4 regions of the Scandinavium tedordense genome follow, and region 1 is predicted to be linked to each of the others. Evidence: predicted binding sites of a transcription regulator. Region 1 holds the regulator's gene; each other region holds the start of a gene.

Region 1 (5,847 bases):
GCTGAGAATCAGTCGGATAGCCTCCTGATCCGCCTCCAGTGCTTGCTGGGCATTTTTGCGTAATAGCCCACTTTGCCACTGCGGCCACAGCCAGACCATCCCGCCGAAGGCAATCAGACAGCCAATCACCGTGTCGACAAAACGGGCCAGAATGAAATGTTCGCCGTTCAGGGTCAGCAGTTGGATGGTGTAGACCGCGGTGACCGTAAAGCCCACCGTTGCCCAGCCGTAGCTCTTGCGAATGATCAAGTAGCTCGCCAGCGTGATGACTAACATTGACGCCAGCGTGTAGCCTTCCGGCACGTGAAAGTGCAGGGTGCCAGCGGCTATCACCAGCCCGGCCAGCGTGCCTGCCGCCCGGTGGAAAATCCTGACCCGCGTTGCGCCGTAGCCATTTTGCGTCACTAGCAGGACGGTCATCAGGATCCAGTACGGTTTCGGCAGATGCAGCGCCGCGCCCATCAGGCTGGCAATGCTGAGCATGACGCTGATTCGCGCCGCACTGCGCAACGCCGGGGATTTTAGCGACAGATAGCTTTTTAGTGCGGCAAACAGCGGCAGGCGACGTTCGTTATCAGCCATCAGATTGCGTGGATAGAGCGGGCGCTGAAGGCGCAGCACTCGGGCGATTCGACTGAAGTGCCAGGCGCAGAACTGCCCGACCGGGTTATCCGGATGCTGATGTGCGATTTTTTCCAGCGCGCCAATCTGCTTGTCCATGTTGAAACGTTGCGGAAATCGGTGGTAGAGGATGTCATCCGCCATCACACGCAGGCGCGCCGCAATGGTCTGTGCATTCCAGCGGATCACCGCTTCAGCGTGGCTGCGTTCAACCAGTTTCTGCACTTCGGCGGGCTGATGCAGGCTGACGGAAATGTGCTCCTGCAAATCGAGGCCAATCTGGAAGGCGCGCAGCAGGCGCTTATATTCATGGTTCTGATTGGCGGCCAGCATGTGCATTTGCTGATAGCACAGGGTAATCAGATCGACGGCCTTCTGCTGGCGGCTGAGTAATGGCGGCAGCGCTTTTTCCGGATCGGTATGCTGAGTCAACAGGCTGTATTTGGCTTCACAGTAATCGGCCAGCTGTCGATACAGCAGGCTTAGTGATTCACGTAGCGGCTGTTCACGCCACATCCAGAACCAGAACCAGTTGAACAAGCCATACCATAGTGTGCCGAGAGCGTAGATGAGCAGCGGCTCCCAGACCGGCATATTCCCCGCAAGGCTGAGCGTAAAGATGGCCGCAATGAGCGATGCGGGCAGTAAACGGGCGTGAAGCGAACTGATTTCTGCAGTGACGCCGAGGATCAGCGCCAGCCCAGTCAGGATCAGCGGTAAAGGCACGGTATGCGCCAGCAGCAGCTGAACCGCGAGGCTACAGCCCGCAAACAGCGATCCGCCAATTATCAGGCGTTTGAAGAAACGTTTATGCGGTGTGTCCAGCCCGGCGATGTTGCAGCAGGCGGGGACTAACGAGAACAGCAGACCGTACTTGAGGTAACCGAGCACCAAACCGATAGCCACGGGGGTACATAACACCAGCGTTTGCCGCAGTGCATAGTTAATTTCCGGGTGATAAATCAGCCTGCGCCACATCAGGGAAAAGACAAAAACGGCGTACTGCAGGGGCAATACGCCGTTCAGCTAGCTTAGCGGGTACCGTAAACCACGATAGTTTTACCGTGGGCGGAGATCAGACTCTGATCTTCGAGCATTTTTAGAATACGGCCAACGGTTTCGCGGGAGCAGCCGACGATCTGACCGATTTCCTGACGAGTAATTTTAATTTGCATACCGTCCGGGTGGGTCATTGCATCAGGTTGTTTCGCCAGATTCAGCAGAGTCTGTGCGATACGACCGGTTACGTCGAGGAATGCCAGGTTACCTACTTTTTCAGAGGTGACCTGCAGACGACGAGCCATCTGAGAAGAGAGACGCATCAGGATATCCGGGTTTACCTGGATAAGCTGACGGAATTTTTTATAAGAAATTTCTGCCACTTCACAAGCGGTTTTCGCCCGAACCCAGGCACTACGCTCCTGACCTTCTTCGAACAGGCCAAGCTCACCGATAAAATCGCCCTGGTTGAGGTAAGAGAGGATCATCTCTTTACCTTCTTCATCCTTGATGAGTACTGCAACAGAGCCTTTCACGATGTAGTACAGCGTTTCTGCTTTTTCACCCTGGTGAATCAGCGTGCTCTTCGATGGGTACTTATGAATGTGGCAATGAGACAAGAACCATTCAAGGGTAGGGTCTGTTTGCGGTTTGCCAAGCACCATGCGCGGTTATCCTCTGTTATAAGCTGTCTCCAATGGCAGACACGACACTGCCACTGGCTTTGCAATCGTATCCTTCCCTGTGCCTGGGAAGTCGGCTGTCGGATTTTACTGCAGCCTGTAATGTGATGTTCTCTGCATACACGCATTACTTCAATGTATTACTGTTGCAGCACGACTGTTTTAGCATAGCTTTTGTCGCCTGTCTCCTGGTGTCTCGCTTCAGCATGACGCGCGTCGCCTTCCGTTGCGAGAATTGTTATGTGCGCGTAATCTGTCAGGAAAATTGCTACTCGGGAGTTAACAAATATGCAAGCGCGTGTGAAATGGGTTGAGGAATTAACCTTCCTGGGCGAGTCAGCTTCTGGCCACCAGATTATGATGGATGGTAACTCTGGCGATAAAGCCCCAAGCCCGATGGAAATGGTGCTGATGGCCGCGGGCGGTTGCAGCGCGATTGACGTGGTGTCCATTTTGCAGAAAGGCCGTCATGACGTGACCGACTGTGAAGTGAAACTGACTTCCGAGCGTCGTGAAGAAGCACCGCGTTTGTTCACCCACATCAATCTGCACTTCATTGTGACCGGTAATGACCTGAAAGAAGCGGCAGTGTCGCGTGCGGTGGATTTGTCTGCGGAGAAATACTGCTCTGTAGCGTTGATGCTGGAAAAAGCGGCGAAGATTACACACTCGTTTGAAGTGGTCGAAGCCTGATTGAGTGGCGGGGGCGTTACGCTGACCCGCCCTAAAAAATGATGCACGCCCGTTGGCGTGCATGCGATTACCCTATCTTTTTTCCTTCCATCAACCGCTCGACCAGCGGTGACATAATCAATTCCATTGCCAGCCCCATTTTCCCACCCGGCACCACCAAGGTGTTCATGTGAGAAATAAACGAACCTTGCAGCATCGCCAGCAGCCAAGGGAAATCAATATCGCCCAGATTCTGGAAATGGATAACGACAAAGCTCTCATCCAGTGACGGAATGCCCTTTGCCGCAAAGGGGTTGGAGGTGTCGACGGTCGGCACGCGCTGGAAGTTGATATGCGTCCGGGAGAATTGCGGCGTAATGTAGTTGATGTAATCTTCCATCGATCGCACCACTGAATCCATCACCGCTTCACGTGAGTGACCGCGCTCGCTGGTATCGCGGGTCAGCTTCTGGATCCACTCAAGGTTAACAATCGGCACCACGCCCACCAGTAAATCGACGTATTTCGCGACATCATTTTGTGGGGTTACCACGCCGCCGTGCAGACCTTCATAAAACAGCACGTCGGTCGGTTCCGGCAACGGCTGCCACGGCGTAAAGGTACCCGGCACCTGATTCCACGGAACGGCTTCGTCGTAGGTGTGCAAATACTTGCGCGACTGTCCGGTTCCGTTCTGACCGTAGGTCATAAACGTATTTTCCAGCAGGCCAAAGTCGTTGGCATCTGGCCCAAAATAGCTGATGTGACGGCCCATATCGCGCGCTTTGCGGATAGCCATGTCCATTTCAGGACGCGTGTAACGGTGGAAGCTGTCGCCTTCTACTTCGGCGGCAGTAAGATTGAGTTGAGCAAAGATTTTACGGAAGGCGAGGCTGGTGGTGGTGGTTCCCGCCCCGCTGGAACCGGTTACGGCGATCACCGGATGTTTGGCAGACATAGCTAACGACTCCCTGCATAAGCAATGGTTTTATTATAGTCAGCCGTGGAATTGGGTACGGGGCATGATATTGACCGTCTCGTGCAGTTCGGACCACACCAGAACGACATCCCCGCTTTTCAATTGTTGTTTTACGTCGGCGACCTTGTCTTCAAGCGAACGTTCATGTTCACCATAATCGGTGCCTTCGCGCAACACAAAGCTTTCAATCAGGCTATCGAGCGTTTCGGGAGCCAGATCTTGCCAGGGAATAATCATAACGGGGTTCCTAACCAGCGAGTGAGCCAGGCGGGAATGCGTTTCTCCAGCCACATTTCAGGATGGCGCAGCGTACCGCCGACAAATCCGACATGACCGCCATACTCCGTCAGCTGGTATTGAATATTGGCCGGAAGCTCTTCCTGAGACGGAATCGAGTGATGATCCATAAACGGGTCATCTTTTGCATGAATGATGAGTGTTGGTTTGGTTATCTGGCTCAGTACCGGCATCGCACTGCATTGGCGGTAGTAATCAATCGCGTCAGCATAACCGTGGATTTTTGAGGTAATCAGATCGTCAAACTCACGAATACGACGCACGCTTTTCAGACGCTTCAAATCCACCGGCAACGTTCCTGGATAAGCCTTCAGTTTGCGAGATGCATTGGCTTTCAGCAGGTTCAGCAGATAGCGCTGATACACGCGGGAGAAGCCTTTATCCATATGATAGCTACAGGCTTCCAGCATGAATGGCGCGGAGACGATAACTGCGGCATCGAGTGGCGTATTGTCACCCTCTTTGGCCAGCAGACAGCCCAGCATGTTGCCACCCAGCGAATAGCCCACTGCGGCCGTTGGGACGTCGCCAAATTCACGGCGCAGCCAGGAGAGGAACCAGGTGCCGTCTTCAGTTTCGCCTGAATGGTAGATGCGCTGAGCGCGGTTCGGTTCACCGCTGCAGCCGCGGAAATGCATCACCACCCCGAGCCAGCCGCGCTGCTGCGCCGCGTGAATCAGACCGTGAGCGTAAGGGCTGTACAGGCTGCCTTCCAGGCCGTGAAAAACCACCAGGCGAGGCTTATGCCGTGCCTGATTCGGATCTTCACTCCATGCCAGATCGATAAAATCCCCGTCCGGAAGATCAAGACGCTGCCAGTGCGGGGTGAACAACACTTTACGACGGATGAGACGCGGTAACATGGTCTGCAGATGGCAGTTGCGCACGCCTGTCATTGGTACAAAGGTGTCGTTCTCTTCTGGAGGTACTTCAAAGTCTACTGGGGTTACCTGAGCCATACCTTTACGCTGCTATCGTGAAAAAACGCTCTACTATACCGTCATAACACCGTTATGACGGATATGTGTTTATGAAAATGAGCCGCTGTGCGCTTTCGATGAGTTAAATCACTCTTCCTGAAGCATCTGTTCCAGCTGTTCGTGCGCATCCAGCCACGCCATTTCACACTCTTCCAGCCCTGATTTCGCCGTGGCCTGCTGTTGCAGACATTCGGTGAGTTCCGCTTTTCGTGTTTGGTCGTACAGCCCGCTGTCGCTGAGTTTTTCTTCTGCGGCCGCAAGCCGGGTATTGAGCTTTTCCATCTCTTTTTCCAGACGGGTAATCTCTTTACGCAGCGGCTGCGTCAGGGTGCGCAGCTCTGCATCACGACGTTTCTGATCTTTACGTGCCTGAGCGCTATTGGTGTTGTCTTTTGGCGCGTCGTCATTCTGACTTTCCTGCTTCTGAACATCGCTCAGCCATTGCTGATAATCTTCCAGGTCGCCATCGAAAGGTTCCACTTTCGCATCGTGAACCAGATACAGATCGTCAGTGGTGGAGCGCAGCAGGTGACGGTCGTGCGAGACCACAACCAGCGCGCCTTCGAATTCAATCAGCGCTTCGGTCAGCGCCTGACGCATGTCGAGATCCAGGTGG
Region 2 (5,847 bases), on a different contig from region 1:
AGGTAGCCGACCAGCGGCAGGTGAGAGACCACCAACGCAGAGGCAACACCTTCGTTCGCCAACGCCTGCAAATAGGCGCTTACCAGCCCCACATCGCCGCAAGGCGTGAGTTCGGGCAGGACATCGATCTCTTTTGGCAGGTTCATGCACTCCCCCACCACATCCAGCGTTTGCTCTGCTCGTAAGAACGGGCTGACCAGAACGCGCTCAATATCCACTTTTTGACCTTTCAGCCAGTTCGCCATCTGACGGGATTCATCGCAACCACAAGTGGTAAGGGGACGAACCGAGTCGCTGGCTGCATCGAGGGCAGCGTCGCCGTGACGCATAATAAAAACTTGCATATTGCACCGCTTTTGTTAACCAGAAGCACCGGGGAAAGACACACGCATTAAATATGCTGTCTATTCGGTGGTCGGGCATTGTGCCTGATCCATTCGTTGAATGAAACGCTGTTTTTTACCTTAATGGCGTAAGTATAGTCAATCTCTGTTTACAAAATAACCATACAGCAGCGTTATGACTCTCTTGGATTTACCTTTATTTGACCTCAACTTAACGTCTCAGTTTCATTTGCGGGCCAAAAGGCCAGGCCCTGTTCTGCCATCCTGATTAATGCGTCACACGGCGTGAACCGTGATCCATACTGCGTCGTCAGGCGTTGCAGAATCGCCACGACTTCCCCCGCACCAATGCTGTCCATATAGCGGAACGGGCCACCCAAAAAGGGTGGAAAACCAATACCAAACACCGCACCGATGTCACCATCGCGTGCGCTACGCACCACCTGCTCATCAAAGCAACGTGCGGCTTCGTTGAGCATCATCATCACGCAGCGCTCGGCAATCTGTTGCCCAGACAGCGTTCCTTTCTGCCCGCCGCCAATAAGCGTATAAATTGCAGGGTCAGGCTGTTTTTTGCTTTTACGCCCTTTTGCAGCGTAAAGATAGAAACCGCGACCATTTTTTCTGCCTTTGCGATCGTCGTTCAAAATTGCGCTAATGATATTTGCAGGTGCGCTGAAACGTTCTCCGTAAGCGCTTTCCAGTACTGGAATAATTTTAGTTCCAGTATCGATTCCGACCTCATCCAAAAGTTGGATTGGGCCTACCGGGAAGCCATATTTCGTCAGCGCCCCATCAATTTTTTTAATGGATTCGCCCTCCGTCAGCAGCCGCATCGCCTCATTGATATAGGGTGCCAGAATGCGGTTGACGTAAAAACCGGCTTTATCCGCTACCACCACCGGTGTTTTACCGAGCTGTTTCGCCAGCTTAACAGTGGTGGCAATCGTGGTTTCCGATGTGCCTGCATGGGGAATGACTTCAACCAGCGGCATTTTATCTACCGGACTGAAAAAATGCAGACCAATCACCTGTTCTGGACGCTGCGCCTGCGCAGCAATATCGCCAATCGGCAGCGACGATGTGTTAGAGGCAAAAATAGTGTACGGCGCAAAGTTAGCTTCCACTTCCGCCACCATTTGTTGTTTCAAGGATAAATCCTCGAACACCGCTTCAATCACTATGTCGCGATGGGCAAAACCGCGGTAATCAGTGGTGCCGGAAATCAGCGCCAGCTGGCTGTCGCGTTCACTGGCTCTGATATGGCGGCGACGCACCTTCTTATCAAGCAGCTCCCAGCTGTACTTCAGCGCATGGTTGATGCCGTTGGCATTGATATCCTTTATACGGACCGGCAATTTCGCTTTGCTGGCGGTGACAAACGCAATACCACCGCCCATCAGGCCCCCGCCCAGAACCGCCACCGAATGCAGCGGCTGCGGATCGGCGTTAGCAGCCGGATCTTTTTTCACGTCAGTGCTGGCAAAGAAGACAGAGCGCAGCGCTTTTGACTGCGGCGTCATCGCCAGCTCGCCAAACGCCAGGGCTTCCTCGGCATACCCGCTACTACTGCCCTGCGCCAGACCCGTTTCGAGCACCTTCAAAATACGCCCGGTGGCGGGATAATTCCCCTGCGTTTTCTGCTCTGTTTTTTTCGCCGCCAGGCTGAACACCAGACTGCGTCCCAGCGGGCCTGCCAGAATGCGTTCCCGCACCGGCAGACGTCGGCTGGTCGGGCGCTCCTGTTTAGCCAGCTCAATCGCCGCGTCGAGAAGGATAGCGTGCGGTACGACGTCATCCACCAGACCGACTTTTAATGCCTGCCGGGCGCGAAGCTGTTTCCCGGTGAGGATCATGTCCAGCGCGGTGCTGATGCCAACCAGGCGCGGCAGGCGTTGCGTACCGCCTGAACCCGGTAACAGGCCTAATTGTACTTCCGGCAAACCCAGTACCGTTTTTGCATCATCGGTGCAAATGCGGCTGTGACAGGCTAACACTAGCTCGAGACCGCCCCCGAGACAGGCGCCGTGAATCGCGGCAATGACCGGGATTGGCAGAGCATGGATCTCCGCCATGATCTGCTGTCCCTGACGCGCCAGCGCTTCGGCTTCCTGCGCCGACGTACAGTTGCCAATCATGTTGATGTCGGCTCCGGCGATAAAGTTATCCGGTTTGGCGGAGATGAACACCACGCCGCGCAGGGCTTTGTTGTCGCGGATTTGCTTGAGGATAGCCCGCACCTGAACACCAAACTCGGCCTTCAGGGTATTCATTTTTTCGCCTGGAACGTCGAGGGTAATGACCGCCACGTTATCGAGGCGTTCAGTCAGAGTAAATGCGGATGTCGTTTCCATTATTCAGCCTCCAGAACCATGGCTGCGCCTAAGCCACCGGCCGCACAGGCAGTCACCAGACCAAAACCACCGCCGCGACGGCGCAGTTCATTGAGAGTTTGAGTGATCATGCGCGCACCTGTCGCTGCAAAAGGGTGTCCGTAGGCAATGGAGCCGCCCAGCACGTTGAATTTACTGTCGTCCACTTCGCCGGTCGCATGACTGCGGCCCAGCACGTTACGCGCAAAGCGCTCGCTCGCCATCAGTTGCAGGTTCGCCAGCGTCTGGGCGGCGAAAGCTTCATGCATATCAAACAGGGTTAAATCGGCCATCGTCAGCCCGGCACGCTCCAGTGCCAGCGGTGTAGACCACGCAGGCCCCAGCAGCATGTCCTGCATGACATCAATCGCGGTAAACGCGTAGCTTCGCAGGTAGCCGAGCGGCTTCAGGCCCAGCTCTTTTGCGCGAGATTCCGTCATCAGAATAACTGCCGCCGCGCCATCGGTCAGCGGGGTGCTATTGGCAGCGGTTACCGTGCCATGTTTGCGGTCAAAGGCCGGACGCAGCTTTGCGTAGTCTGCCAGGGAGGAATGGGTCCTCACGTTATTGTCCTGCGCGAACGGCTCGCGAAACGGCGGTGCATAGGCGGTCATCACTTCGTCCGTCAGCTTGCCGTCGGCCCAGGCTTTGGCTGCATGAAGATGCGAGCGATGCGCCAGCGCATCCTGCTGTTCACGGGTGATGCCCCAGGTTTTCGCCATTTGTTCGGCGGTGTCGCCCATGCGTAAATCCGTGGAGTACTCGGCCACGGCAGGCGGCACGGGGGCCAAATCTTTGAGGCGCAGACGAGAGAAGAGTTTGAGTTTCTGCCCCAACGTGCGGGCTTTGTTGGCATCTACCAGCGTGCGGGCCAGCGCTTTACTCACGCCAATCGGCAAGACAGAGGAAGAATCTGCGCCACCGGCGATCCCGGCGCGAATAGTGCCCGCCATCAGGCTTTCTGCGACGTTGGCGACGGCCTGGAAGCTGGTTGCGCAGGCGCGGCTGACGCTGTATGCGTCGGTATGAACACTCATGCCGGTGCCGAGCACAATTTCACGGGCGATGTTTGGTGCTTCCGGCATTTGCACGACCTGACCGAAAACTAACTGCTCGATGACTTCAGGTGGAATTTCGCTGCGAGCCAGCAGTTCACCGACAACCATTTTCCCAAGATCAATCGCGGGAATGCCGTGAAAAGCCGTCGCCTGGCGGGCAAAAGGCGTGCGTAACCCGCTGACAATGGCAATGCGATCGCCCTGGCGGGTGATAAGCGGTAATGCCTGACTCATAACTGTCCCCTGGTAAACGTAAAAAAGTGGTCTGACCTGATAACAGTCTTAACTAATTTTTTACATCCAGCCAATCAGGGAAGCATAAAAGTGAGAGCCAAAACACACTGAGATAAAAAAGAAAACGCCCCTGCTGAGCAGAGGCGTTTTAGAGAAGGGATTAACGCAGTCCGAGCTGGAAAATCAGGGTTTCAGCTTCGCAGCAGAACACAAAACCGATATCCAGCTGCACACCACCGTCGACGTCTTTATAGGTCGGGATGATTTTGCACGGGTCGGACTCAACACCACGGGCTCTTTCACTCAATGCAGCCAGCGTTTCGTCAGCTTCAGCGCGGTTCGCAAAAACGCGGCTGTAGGATGCGGTGCAATCGGTGTTGTCCATAATGGTACCAACATCCATACAGCAGCAAACCGGGGTTTCATCAGCACTGCATTTACTCATTGTAGATTTCCTCTGTATTCGCACCCAGGGTGCCAAGATAAACAATGCCTTTATTTTACGCCCCTGCCCGGACCGTCTCCAGTTGATATTTCCTTCAGTCGCCATAAGTGAGCTAAATCACAATTAAAAATGATCTAAAACAAAAACCACCCTCTCAAGGGAACTTTCATAACCCTAATTTTGCCAGCTGGATCGCGTTTCTTAGATCACAATTGAAAAAACTTATAAACATACTTGCAACATTCCATCTGGTCAGACCTATACTCTCGGCACTGGTCTGATTTCTCTGACGTAACACAGACCCTACACTTCGCGCTTCTGTTACGGCATGTAACAATTTTTGCATAAAAATAACTCGATTGAGGTTATGGTCATGAGCCAAAAAACCCGTTTTACAAAATCTGCTCTCGCAGTTGCAGTGGCACTCGTTTCTTCTCAAGCCTGGTCAGCAGGCTTTCAATTAAATGAATTTTCTGCCTCAGGCTTAGGGCGTGCTTATTCCGGTGAAGGCGCTATTGCCGACGATCCGGGTAACGCCAGCCGTAACCCCGCTTTGATTATGATGTATGACCGCGCGCAATTTTCTGCGGGTGGTGTATTTATCGATCCTGACGTGAATATTTCCGGTAAATCGCCATCCGGTAAAAGCACGGACGCCGATAATATCGCGCCAACCGCATGGGTTCCGAACTTACATTTTGTCATGCCTATTAACGATCAATTCGGTTGGGGTGCCTCCGTTACCTCCAATTATGGTCTGGCAACCGAGTACAGCGATAACTATGCGGCGGGTAGCGTCGGCGGCAAAACTGACCTTACCACTGTGAACATGAACCTGAGCGGCGCTTATCGCCTGAACAGCAACTGGAGCTTCGGCGTCGGTTTTGATGCGGTCTACGCGAAAGCGAAAATTGAGCGCTATGCCGGTGACTTAGGTCAGATTGTGGCCGGTTCTGGCGCATTGCCGCCTGCACTGGCGGGTCAGGTTGCACAAATTCCTGGAGATACTCAGATTGCTCGCCTGAAGGGTGATGACTGGGGCTTCGGCTGGAACGCCGGTATTCTCTACGAACTGGATAAAAACAACCGTTACGGCTTTACCTACCGTTCTGAAGTCAAAGTCGACTTCGATAAAGGTGAGTACAAAAGCAACCTGCCATCAGCTTACAACCAGATCCTCGGTAACTTCGGCCTGCCGCAGGGCACCGACGGGCACACTGTTGATGGTTCTCTGACCCTCAACTTGCCAGAAATGTGGGAACTGTCTGGTTATAACCGTGTTGCGCCGCAATGGGCAGTCCACTATAGCGCCACCTATACCAGTTGGAGCCAGTTCCAGGAGCTGAAAGCGAATGGTAGCAATGGCGATACCCTGTTCTATAAAGACGAAAGCT
Region 3 (5,847 bases), on a different contig from region 1:
CATGGGTCATCGGTGTACCGTGGAGTGAAGCCAACGTGGCCGGATCGTTTATTGGCCAGAAAGTCATTATCAACGAATTTGTGGCTTACCTGAACTTCGGGGAATACCTGAAAGACGATGCGGTGGTTGCTGCTGCAGGCTTGCAGGTCATTTCTGACCACACCAAAGCGATCATCTCCTTTGCCCTGTGCGGCTTCGCGAATCTGTCGTCGATTGCGATTTTGATTGGCGGCCTCGGCAGTATGGCGCCAACCCGTCGTCAGGATATCGCTCAGCTCGGTCTGAAAGCGGTAGCGGCAGGTACGCTCTCGAACCTGATGAGCGCTACCATTGCCGGGGTATTTTTGTCACTCTGATCTACAAATAAAGTGCCGGGAGGATAACGTGCTGTATTCCCCGGCTCTGCAGTGCCTGCGCAAGTGGCTCAACGTCCCCGGCGCAGGTGCTGCGCCATGTTTGCGCTTCGCCGTACACCCCATGCGCATGAAAGGCATTCAGCCTTACCGGTACATCTCCCAGCGAAAGAATAAAGTCAGACAGCGGATCGATACACTGTAGATAATCCGTTTGATCCGGAATGACCAGCAGACGCAATTCCGCCAGCAAATGGTGCGCTGCCAGCCAGCGAATACTGGTTTTAATACGCATGTTGCTGCGTTCGGTCAGCGCCTGATGGATGTTCTCTTCCCACGCTTTTAGGTCCACCATCACGCCGTCACAGACGGGATGTAACTTTCCCCAACCGCTTATACCCAGCTCGCCGTTGCTGTCGACCAGGCAGGTAAGGTGTTTCAGCGTGGGGGTATTTTTGAGCTGCGTAAACAGTTCAATGATAAATGGCAGTTGGGTGGTCGCTTCGCCGCCACTGACGGTTACTCCTTCGATAAACGGCGCGGCACGGGCGATGTGTTTCAGCACATCATCTATCGACAGCGATTGTGCCATCGGCGTGGCCTGCTGCGGGCAACTTTTCAGGCAGGTATCGCACTGTTGGCAGTTTGCTTGCAGCCACACAACGCGCCCGTCCTGGATGGATAACGCCTGGTGAGGACAGGGTGCTACACAGTCTCCGCAGTCGTTGCAGCGCCCGATAGTCCAGGGATTGTGGCAGTTTTTACAGTGCAGATTACAGCCCTGTAGAAACAGCGTCAGACGGCTGCCGGGGCCGTCGACGCAGGAGAACGGAATAATGTTACTGACTAAAGCGCATCTGCTGCTCATGGCTGATGACTCTCGGCTGTCTTTCCAGAATACGGGTGTTGCGTGCGGCTTCTTCACCGAGCCAGGTGGTGTTGGTGCGTGAACCTTCCTCGCGGAATTTCTCCAGGTCGGAGAGTCGCACCATATACCCGGTGACGCGCACCAGGTCATTGCCGCTGACGTTGGCGGAAAATTCACGCATCCCGGCGTTAAATGCCCCGAGACACAGCTGCATCACCGCCTGCGGGTTACATTTGATGGTTTCATCGAGGGTCAAAATGTCACTGATCCCTGCATGATAAAACGCGTGATGTGGAGCAACGGTCAGCAGGTGGCTTACCGGGTCCGGTTCGCTGCCGTAAGGAATGCGCGCGCCCGGCGTGGTACCGCTGTCGGAGCTGATTCCCGACTGCGCATGGAGCAACGCCCGCTGCTGCCAACCGTATTTCACTGGCGTCATTTCGACGAATTCTGCCAACTGCGCACTGATGCGCCAGGCCAGCTGATTGGCCGTGTCATCTTTGCCGTAGCGCGCCGGGCTGCCTGCTTTTTCACACAGCACGTTCACCGCTTCGGCAAGGGCATAAATTCCGAACATTGGGGTAAAGCGCTGCGGGTCAATCAACCCTTCTGCGACCAGGAAGCTATTCTCAAAGAAGTGCGATTGTTCGTAGAGGAAGGCGCAGCGGGCATCAATGATGTCGATTTGCTGCTGGCAGTAGTAGGGCAAAACGCGAGTGAGGAAGTCTGCTTCTGATTCGCTTCGCAGCGCAATTTCCTTCAGGTTGAGACGCACCAGTGTGCTGCCACCGCCAGCCAATGGCAGCGAGTTGTAACAGCTGACCACGCCGTAACGGCTTTTTGTGAAAATTTTATCATTCACCGAACCGTTAGCTATGTGCGGTTTACTGCACTCGCAAATATTTTTGCTCACTTCCAGCAGCAAACTATCCGGGGTGATTTCTGGATCGTAGATAAAGGTCAGATTCGGTGCGACCTGCTTCAATTCAGCATCGGCGCGTAAAATAGCACGCGTGACAGGTGTGTCTTTCGGGCCGATATTCACATGGGTAAACGCATCCGGCAGGGATCTGTCGAGATAACGCCAGAAACGTTTTATTCGAATATCAATTTCGTCTTGTGTTAGAATTTTAACATAAGGTGAAAGGATCATATCCAGATGCCCAAGATAAACCGGCATCGACGTTACCGAAGGTACGTGGTGAAAGAGAATCGTGAGCAGCGACAGCGCGTCGTCTAAATCCTTCGCGCCTTCCAGCTCCAGCCACTGCGACCCGTTGGCGAGGAAGCGGGCATAGTCAGGCAAAACGTAGCGTGGTTTGTAGGGCGCGTGGCCTTCAAACATGTCGCAGATTACGCCGTCATCCAGCGCCATCCGGGCTTCTGTTGACAGCTCTGGGTAAGGTAACGCGTTTTCTGCTTCGAGCGCCAGGAAGTGACGTTTTTGCTCGGGGCTCAACGTATTGCTGGTCACAATGTTCTGGCAGCGTTGCTCAAAAGAGTCAGACATAGAAGTTCCTCAGACGCGATGGCGATGAGGGCATTGTAGAGAAAAGCGTCGGCGGGGCTTTTGATCCATATGCCCTCGCCGTCGCTTTAAAGAGTGATAAATGTCTCATTACAGGAATGCAAATTTGTATCTGTATTTCATTAACTGTGATGGGGATCGAAGTGAAACGCTGGGTCGGTGTTAAAATAGTCACAGACCCGCAAGGTAAAATTACACACCGGAGATAATATGACCGATTTAACAGCAAGCAGCCTGCGCGCGTTAAAACTGATGGACCTGACCACCCTCAACGATGATGACACCGACGCGAAAGTGATAGCCCTGTGCCATCAGGCGAAAACCCCGGTGGGCAATACTGCGGCAATCTGCATTTATCCGCGCTTTATCCCTATTGCGCGTAAGACCCTGAACGCGCAGGGCACGCCTGACGTGCGTATCGCGACCGTCACCAACTTCCCGCATGGTAACGACGACATCGACATCGCGCTGGCAGAAACTCGCGCAGCCATCGCTTACGGCGCTGACGAAGTTGATGTGGTGTTCCCATACCGTGCGCTGATCGCCGGTAACGAGCAGGTTGGTTTTGACCTGGTGAAGACCTGTAAAGATGCCTGTGCGGCAGCGAATGTTCTGCTGAAAGTGATCATCGAAACCGGTGAACTGAAAGAAGAAGCGCTGATCCGTAAAGCGTCTGAAATCGCCATCAAAGCCGGTGCTGATTTCATCAAAACCTCTACCGGTAAAGTACCGGTAAACGCGACTCCTGAAAGCGCGCGCATCATGATGGAAGTTATTCGCGATATGGGCGTGGAAAAGACCGTGGGCTTCAAACCAGCGGGCGGCGTACGTACTGCTGAAGACGCGCAGACCTTCCTTGCGATTGCTGATGACCTGTTCGGCGCCGACTGGGCCGATGCGCGTCATTACCGCTTTGGTGCATCCAGCCTGCTCGCGAGCCTGCTGAAAGCGCTGGGCCATGGCGACGGTAAGAGCGGCAGCTCTTATTAATTCAAAAATTGCCGGATGACGCTTTGCTTATCCGGGCTACTGGATCGTAGGGCGGGTAAGCATCGCGCCACCCGCCACAATTCACCCGATTCCTCATGGGGGGTACCGTGTTTCTCGCACAAGAAATTATTCGTAAAAAACGCGATGGTCACACGCTGAGTGATGAAGAAATCCGTTTCTTCATCAATGGCATCCGTGATAACACCGTGTCGGAAGGGCAGATTGCCGCCCTGGCGATGACCATTTTCTTCCACGACATGTCCATGCCGGAGCGCGTCTCGCTGACCATGGCGATGAGGGATTCCGGCACCGTACTTGACTGGAAGAGCCTGAATTTAAACGGGCCGATTGTAGATAAGCATTCCACCGGCGGCGTGGGCGATGTGACGTCGTTAATGCTCGGCCCGATGGTTGCGGCCTGTGGCGGCTACGTGCCGATGATTTCCGGGCGTGGTCTGGGACACACGGGTGGCACGCTCGACAAACTGGAAGCGATCCCGGGGTTTGATATCTTCCCGGACGACAACCGTTTCCGCGACATTATTAAAAATACAGGCGTGGCGATTATTGGGCAAACCAGCTCCCTCGCGCCTGCAGATAAACGTTTTTATGCGACCCGCGACATTACCGCAACGGTTGACTCCATTCCGCTGATCACCGCTTCCATTCTGGCAAAAAAACTGGCCGAAGGGCTGGACGCACTGGTGATGGATGTCAAAGTGGGTAGCGGCGCATTCATGCCGACTTACGCGCTTTCCGAATCGCTGGCTGAAGCCATCGTTGGCGTGTCCAACGGGGCTGGCGTACGCACCACCGCACTGCTGACCGACATGAACCAGGTGCTGGCATCCAGCGCAGGGAATGCGGTCGAAGTGCGTGAAGCCGTGCAGTTCCTCACCGGCGAATACCGCAATCCTCGCCTGTTCGAGGTGACCATGGCGCTGTGCGTTGAAATGTTGATTTCCGGTCGTCTGGCGCAGGACGAAGCCGAAGCTCGCGCTAAACTGCAGGCGGTACTGGATAACGGTAAAGCGGCGGAAATCTTTGGCCGCATGGTGGCTGCGCAGAAAGGCCCGACAGATTTCGTCGAAAACTACGCGAAATACTTGCCGACGGCGATGCTCAGCAAAGCGGTTTACGCTGACACCGAAGGCTTCGTGTCGGCGATGGACACTCGCGCGCTGGGAATGGCGGTCGTTTCAATGGGCGGCGGTCGTCGTCAGGCCTCTGATGCACTTGATTACAGCGTTGGCTTTACCGATATGACGCCTCTGGGCGACAGCGTTGACGGACAGCGTCCGCTGGCAGTGATTCACGCTAAAGATGAAGCAAGCTGGCAGGAAGCCGCTAAAGCAGTGAAAGCGGCAATTAAACTGGACGATAGCGCACCGAAAGAAACCCCAACGGTCTATCGTCGAATCACACAATAGCGGTATACTGATCTGATCGCTTTTTTGCAGCGCAAAACGTACGGAGAAGATATGAAACGTGCATTTATTATGGTGCTGGACTCCTTTGGTATCGGCGCCACTGAAGACGCAGAACGTTTCGGCGATGTCGGGGCCGACACCATGGGCCATATCGCAGAGGCCTGTGCAAAAGGTGAAGCAGACAAAGGCCGTAAAGGCCCGCTGAACCTACCAAACCTGACCCGTCTGGGTCTGGTGAAAGCCCACGAAGGCTCGACTGGCAACGTTGCCGCGGGCATGGACGGCAACGCTGAAGTTACTGGCGCATACGGCTGGGCGCATGAACTTTCTTCCGGGAAAGACACCCCGTCAGGTCACTGGGAAATCGCCGGTGTGCCTGTGCTGTTTGACTGGGGCTACTTCCCGGAACACGACAATAGCTTCCCGCAGGAGCTGCTCAACAAACTGGTGGAACGCGCGAACTTGCCGGGTTACCTCGGTAACTGCCACTCTTCCGGGACCGTGATTCTGGACGAGCTGGGCGAAGAGCATATGAAAACCGGCAAACCGATTTTCTATACCTCCGCTGACTCCGTGTTCCAGATTGCCTGCCACGAAGAAACTTACGGTCTCGATAAGCTGTATGAGCTGTGTGAAATCGCACGCGTTGAACTGACCGAAGGTGGATACAACATTGGC
Region 4 (5,847 bases), on a different contig from region 1:
GACAAAAGAGCGTTATCACCAGTGCACAAATATCAATTGCAGCTGCACCTTCGTCACGACGGAAACGGTCGAGCGCTACATCGTTAAGCCGGGGGAAGTGACACCAGCTTTACCTCATCCGACGTCGACAGGGCAGCAACAAATCGCCTGGATGTAAAAACGAGGCCTCGCAAATGCGAGGCCTCTTTGATCCGATGGTATGTATTAAGTTTGCTTAGGGCGCAGATCTGCCAACTCTGAACAACAAAAAGCCCTGCACAGGGCAGGGCTTGGGAGATGATGGTCAATATGTGGACGTGACCTGAAATAAATCCTTTTATTTCATTTGGTTATCTAGGAAAACAAGTTACCAATTACTGACATTGCGGTGTTATCTCCAGATACGGCCCATCCGGGGCCAGTGTATGCACAGCTCAAAGCCGGCTGTGTTAAGTCTGTTTTGACAGATACCCATAGTATAGATGGCTGGCAAAGCAGGCTGGGGCAGGAGAGTCACTGTTAAAAAAGGCCCCACAGGTGTGGAGCCTTTATTGTACGCTTTTTACAACGCGTTTTCAGTCAAAACACATTACATGGTTTGAGTGAAGGTACGAGTGATAACGTCCTGCTGCTGTTCTTTAGTCAGGGAGTTAAAACGTACTGCATAACCAGAAACGCGGATGGTCAGCTGCGGATATTTTTCCGGATGTTCCATCGCATCGAGCAGCATTTCACGGTTCATGACGTTCACGTTCAGGTGCTGACCACCTTCGATGGACGCTTCGTGATGGAAGTAACCATCCATCAGGCCCGCCAGATTGGTTTTACGAACGTCGTCGTCTTTACCCAGTGCGTTTGGAACGATAGAGAAGGTATAAGAGATACCATCTTTAGCGTAAGCAAACGGCAGTTTTGCAACGGAGGTCAGAGAGGCAACAGCACCTTTCTGGTCGCGGCCGTGCATTGGGTTAGCACCTGGACCGAATGGCGCGCCAGCACGACGACCATCTGGGGTGTTACCGGTTTTCTTACCGTACACAACGTTAGAAGTGATGGTCAGAACGGACTGAGTCGGGATGGCATCACGGTAGGTAGTCAGTTTCTGAATTTTCTTCATGAAACGTTCAACCAGATCAACCGCGAAGTCATCTACACGAGAGTCGTTGTTACCAAACTGCGGGTATTCGCCTTCGATTTCGAAGTCAATAGCCAAGCCGTCTTCGTCACGAACAGGTTTAACTTTCGCATATTTGATAGCAGACAGGGAGTCAGCTGCAACGGACAGACCTGCGATACCACATGCCATGGTGCGAACCACGTCACGATCGTGCAGAGCCATCAGAGAAGCTTCGTAGCTGTACTTGTCGTGCATGTAGTGGATGACGTTCAGAGCGGTGACATACTGCTTAGCCAGCCAATCCATGAAGTGATCCATACGTTCCATGACTTCGTCGAAGTTCAGAACGTCGCCTTTGATTGGCGCAGATTTCGGGCCAACCTGGATTTTCAGTTTTTCGTCCACGCCGCCATTGATTGCGTACAGCATGGTTTTCGCGAGGTTTGCACGCGCACCGAAGAACTGCATTTGCTTACCAACAACCATTGGGCTTACGCAGCATGCAATCGCGTAATCATCGTTGTTGAAGTCTGGACGCATCAGATCATCGTTCTCGTACTGCAGAGAAGAGGTATCGATTGAGACTTTAGCTGCGAATTTCTTGAAGTTCAGTGGCAGTTTTTCAGACCACAGAACGGTGATGTTCGGCTCCGGGGACGGCCCCATGGTGTACAGGGTGTTCAGGAAGCGGAAGCTGGATTTGGTGACCAGAGTACGGCCATCAACGCCCATACCACCGATAGATTCAGTTGCCCAAATCGGGTCACCGGAGAACAGCTCATCATATTCTGGGGTACGCAGGAAGCGAACCATACGCAGTTTCATGACCAAGTGGTCAATCATTTCCTGAGCGTCTTGCTCAGTGATTTTGCCTGCTTTCAGGTCACGTTCGATGTATGCATCCAGGAAGGTGGATACGCGACCGAATGACATTGCTGCACCATTCTGAGACTTAACAGCGGCCAGGTAGCCGAAGTAGGTCCACTGAACAGCTTCCTGAGCGTTGGTTGCTGGAGCCGAGATATCGCAACCGTATTTCGCTGCCATTTCTTTGATCTGGCCCAGAGCACGGTACTGCTCGGAGATTTCTTCACGCAGACGGATAGTCGCTTCCAGGTTTACGCCGTTTTCCAGATCGGACTGCAGAGACACGAACTGAGCGTATTTGTCTTTCATCAGGAAGTCGATGCCGTACAGCGCAACGCGACGGTAGTCACCGATGATACGGCCACGGCCGTATGCGTCTGGCAGACCAGTCAGAACGCCAGATTTACGGCAGTTCAGAATGTCTTTAGTGTAGACGTCGAAAACACCCTGGTTATGGGTTTTGCGGAAGTCGGTGAAGATCTTCTTCAGCATCGGGTCCAGCTCGCGGTTGTACGCTTTGCAAGAACCTTCAACCATTTTAATGCCGCCAAACGGGATAATCGCACGTTTCAGCGGAGCTTCAGTCTGCAGGCCAACGATTTTCTCAAGGGCCTTATTGATGTAGCCAGCGTCATGAGAAGTGATGGTAGACGCAACAGAGGTATCGAAATCAACTGGCGCGTGAGTGCGGTTTTCCAGTTTAACGCCTTCCATTACGTTGTCCCACAGGGCGGTGGTCGCGTCAGTAGCGCCAGCCAGGAAGGACTCGTCACCTTCAAATGGGGTGTAGTTTTTCTGGATGAAGTCACGTACGTTGACTTCTGTCTGCCAGTCACCTTTGGCAAAACCTTCCCAGGCTGTAGCTAACTTTTCATTAAGTTCGGACATGTAACACCTACCTTCTTATGTGGATTTCTTAATTTACTGCCTGAAACGACGATTAGTGCTTGTCGTTGCCACGCAGGTAAATGACCCAGTACGTCAACCCAACCAACAGACCGCCACCAATAATGTTCCCGATAGTTACCGGAATCAGGTTATCAGTGATGAAGTTCATGACAGTCAGGTGAGAGAAATTGTCCGGAGACGAACCGATTGCGGTCCAGAATTCCGGGCTGGCGAAGTTGCGAACGACGATACCCATTGGGATCATGAACATGTTCGCGATACTGTGCTCGAAGCCGCTGGCAACAAACATGGCCACTGGCAGCACCATTATCATTGCTTTATCCATCAGGCTGCGGCCGGAGTAGCTCATCCACACCGCCAGACAGACCATCAGGTTTGCCAGGATACCCAGGCACACGGCCTCGATAAAAGTATGATGCATTTTGTGGTCGGCAGTTTGCAGGACGTTCAGTCCCCAACCTCCGTTGGCGGCCATATATTCGCCAGATAACCACATCAGCAGAACAAACAACAAGGCACCAATCAGGTTACCAACATAGACGTTGAACCAGTTCTTCGCCAGTTGGCCCCAAGTGATTTTGCCGCTTGCTTTAGCCACCACGATAAGCACCGTGGAGGTGAAAAGGTCAGCGCCGCAAATGACACACAGGATAAGACCCAGTGAGAAGCAGATACCGCCAATCAGCTTGGCAATACCAAACGGCATTCCCGCAGTGCCTGTCGTGGACGTAATGTAGAAGACGAAGGCAATGGAGATGAATACACCCGCAGTAATCGCCAGGAAAAAGGTTTTGAGCGGTTGTTTCGTTGCTTTATAGACACCCGCTTCCTCGGCCACTTTGGCCATCTCAGCTGGGAGTAAAAGATCAAAAGGGTTGTCAGCTTTCACACTAACTCTCTCTTTATTAAGTCGGCGACGAGATACTAACAAAGCATTATAGAAGAGAAATTGATATAGATCATATCTCGCCTGGCTTATAGGCCCGCAAAGCGCATGGTTTTTCAGCGATTGCGGCGTAACTTTTTGATTATCAAAATAAAAATAAATTTTAAAATTTGCAATTAGAGTTGAATTTTTTCAGCGCCCCCCTTTTAAGCAGTTAATTAAAATGGAGTAATATGCATTAAATTTAACATTGTTTGTAAGCTACTAATAATAGTATTTACTCATAATTAACTTAATTATTACAAATTAACGAAGGGGCCGTGAAAATTAAAACGGGGCCCTTTCTGAGGCCCCGTAATATAGCGCAGGCGAATAGTTTCGCCATAGGTTATTTGTGGTTTTACTGCGGATTAGCCCAGAATTTGGCTTTTGCGCGTTGCAGCTTTTCGTACGCTTTCAACAGCGACTGATGCGCCGGGAAGGCCGCCAGGTCGCTGTCCACAGGCTGCAGGCCGTAGAAGGCCTCTTCACCGCTCAAGGCCGCGCTCGCCGCTTCAACCGCATCGACGCCGTACATACGTACAAACGCGTTCAGATACTGCAACGGCTGACGTTCTTCTTCCTGGGACAGCAGCAACAGCGTCTGTAGGCAGCGATAATAGTTGGCACGTTCCGGGCTAAATACGGAAGCATTGAACTCCATGGTCCACTCGGTCCAGATCAGTGCCTGCTCCATGTCACCGCCGGCCAGCGCCAGCATGGCTTTCAGCTCACCGACGCGCAGGGTGTACCAGCCGTTATCCTTACCGGTCGCCATACCCAGCAGTTCACGTACGCGGGTGAAGTCGTCCAGACCTTCATCATCCATCTGCTCAATCAGCGCCAGATAATCTGCTTTTTCCCACTCGCTGCTCGGCAGAGAAAGAATGGTCTCACGCAGCTGGCTGCCCATATTGTTATTTGCCAGCCACAGGTCTTCGGCAGGATAAATATCAGACATGCCTGGCACGATAATACGACAAGCGTAAACGCTCAGGTGCTCGTAATCTGCGATATACACTTCTTTATCTTCGGCCTGGAAAATCGCCATCAGCGTGGCAAATTCTTCCTCCGTGGTGCCGGAGAAGTTCCAGTCAGCAAACGGATAATCTGCGTCCTGTTTGAACATATCCCAGGAGATCAAACCGCTGGAATCGATGAAGTGTGTTTCGAGGTTAGCGTGCTCGCCCACTTCTTCGTCATCGAAAGTTGGCGGGGTGAAAACATCGAGATCTTTCAGGCCGCGACCTTGCAGCAGCTCGGTGACGGTACGCTCCAGCGCAACGCCGAAATCAGGGTGCGCGCCGAAGGAGGCGAAACAGGTTCCGTTTTCCGGGTTGAACAGCACCACGCAGATAACCGGGTATTTGCCGCCCAGTGAACCGTCGTAAGCAAAGATAGGGAAGCCTTCTGCTTCCAGCTTAGCGATGGATTCCACGATGCTCGGATAACGCGCCATCACCTCGGCCGGGATTTCTGGCAGGCTGATGCTTTCCGCAATGATGCGGTTTTTGATGTGACGCTCAAATACTTCTGACAGGCCCTGAACACGTGCTTCGTTGCGGGTGTTACCGGCGGACATGCCGTTAGAAACATACAAGTTGCCGACGATGTTCATCGGAATGTAAATCGTCTCGCCATCGGACTGACGGGTGAACGGCAGGCCGCAAACGCCGCGATCGTCATTATCGGACTGCAGATCCACAAGCAGGCTGGCAGTCAGCTGTTCGTCCGGATCGTAGAACGCACGCAGACGCTCATCAAGAATGCCTTCCGGCACGTCGTTGTCTTCTGGCAGCGGGAACCATTTTTCATTTGGATAATGCACAAACGGGCTATTGGCAATAGTTTCACCCAGCCAGAAATCGGCGAAGAAGTAGTTAGTGGACAGACGCTCAAAATATTCGCCGAGAGCAGAAGCCAGGGCCGCTTTTTTAGTTGCCCCTTTACCGTTAGTGAAGCACAGCGCGCATTCTTTGTCGCGAATATGCACAGACCAGACGTTAGGCACCGGATTCAGCCAGGACGCTTCTTCAATGTTAAATCCGAG

The links. Region 1 encodes CRP, which controls carbon source genes, mostly activating them, when cyclic AMP is high. Its sites were predicted from a motif close to ATGTGANNNNNNTCACAT; they were not measured.
Region 2: the regulator CRP is predicted to act here: its motif matches at 4,559-4,576, upstream of MUU46_RS10040 (YfcZ/YiiS family protein).
Region 3: the regulator CRP is predicted to act here: its motif matches at 2,823-2,840, upstream of deoC (deoxyribose-phosphate aldolase).
Region 4: the regulator CRP is predicted to act here: its motif matches at 3,820-3,837, upstream of focA (formate transporter FocA).

What each region holds. Positions count from the first base shown of each region.
Region 1 is NZ_JALIGG010000055.1:402,815-408,661, forward strand. Features, by position in the region: gene MUU46_RS12795 (YccS/YhfK family putative transporter) at 1-1,599, opposite strand, end outside; gene crp (cAMP-activated global transcriptional regulator CRP) at 1,653-2,285, opposite strand; gene MUU46_RS12805 (OsmC family protein) at 2,592-2,996, shown strand; gene MUU46_RS12810 (phosphoribulokinase) at 3,064-3,933, opposite strand; gene MUU46_RS12815 (YheU family protein) at 3,973-4,191, opposite strand; gene MUU46_RS12820 (hydrolase) at 4,188-5,210, opposite strand; gene MUU46_RS12825 (ABC transporter ATP-binding protein) at 5,319-5,847, opposite strand, start outside.
Region 2 is NZ_JALIGG010000054.1:223,073-228,919, forward strand. Features, by position in the region: gene sixA (phosphohistidine phosphatase SixA) at 1-344, opposite strand, end outside; gene fadJ (fatty acid oxidation complex subunit alpha FadJ) at 551-2,698, opposite strand; gene fadI (acetyl-CoA C-acyltransferase FadI) at 2,698-4,008, opposite strand; gene MUU46_RS10040 (YfcZ/YiiS family protein) at 4,169-4,453, opposite strand; gene fadL (long-chain fatty acid transporter FadL) at 4,821-5,847, shown strand, end outside.
Region 3 is NZ_JALIGG010000053.1:232,997-238,843, reverse strand. Features, by position in the region: gene MUU46_RS08775 (NupC/NupG family nucleoside CNT transporter) at 1-356, shown strand, start outside; gene MUU46_RS08770 (YjjW family glycine radical enzyme activase) at 358-1,221, opposite strand; gene MUU46_RS08765 (YjjI family glycine radical enzyme) at 1,193-2,731, opposite strand; gene deoC (deoxyribose-phosphate aldolase) at 2,960-3,739, shown strand; gene deoA (thymidine phosphorylase) at 3,847-5,169, shown strand; gene deoB (phosphopentomutase) at 5,221-5,847, shown strand, end outside.
Region 4 is NZ_JALIGG010000057.1:630,151-635,997, forward strand. Features, by position in the region: gene MUU46_RS18975 (DNA-binding transcriptional regulator) at 1-157, shown strand, start outside; gene pflB (formate C-acetyltransferase) at 569-2,851, opposite strand; gene focA (formate transporter FocA) at 2,904-3,761, opposite strand; gene ycaO (30S ribosomal protein S12 methylthiotransferase accessory factor YcaO) at 4,159-5,847, opposite strand, start outside.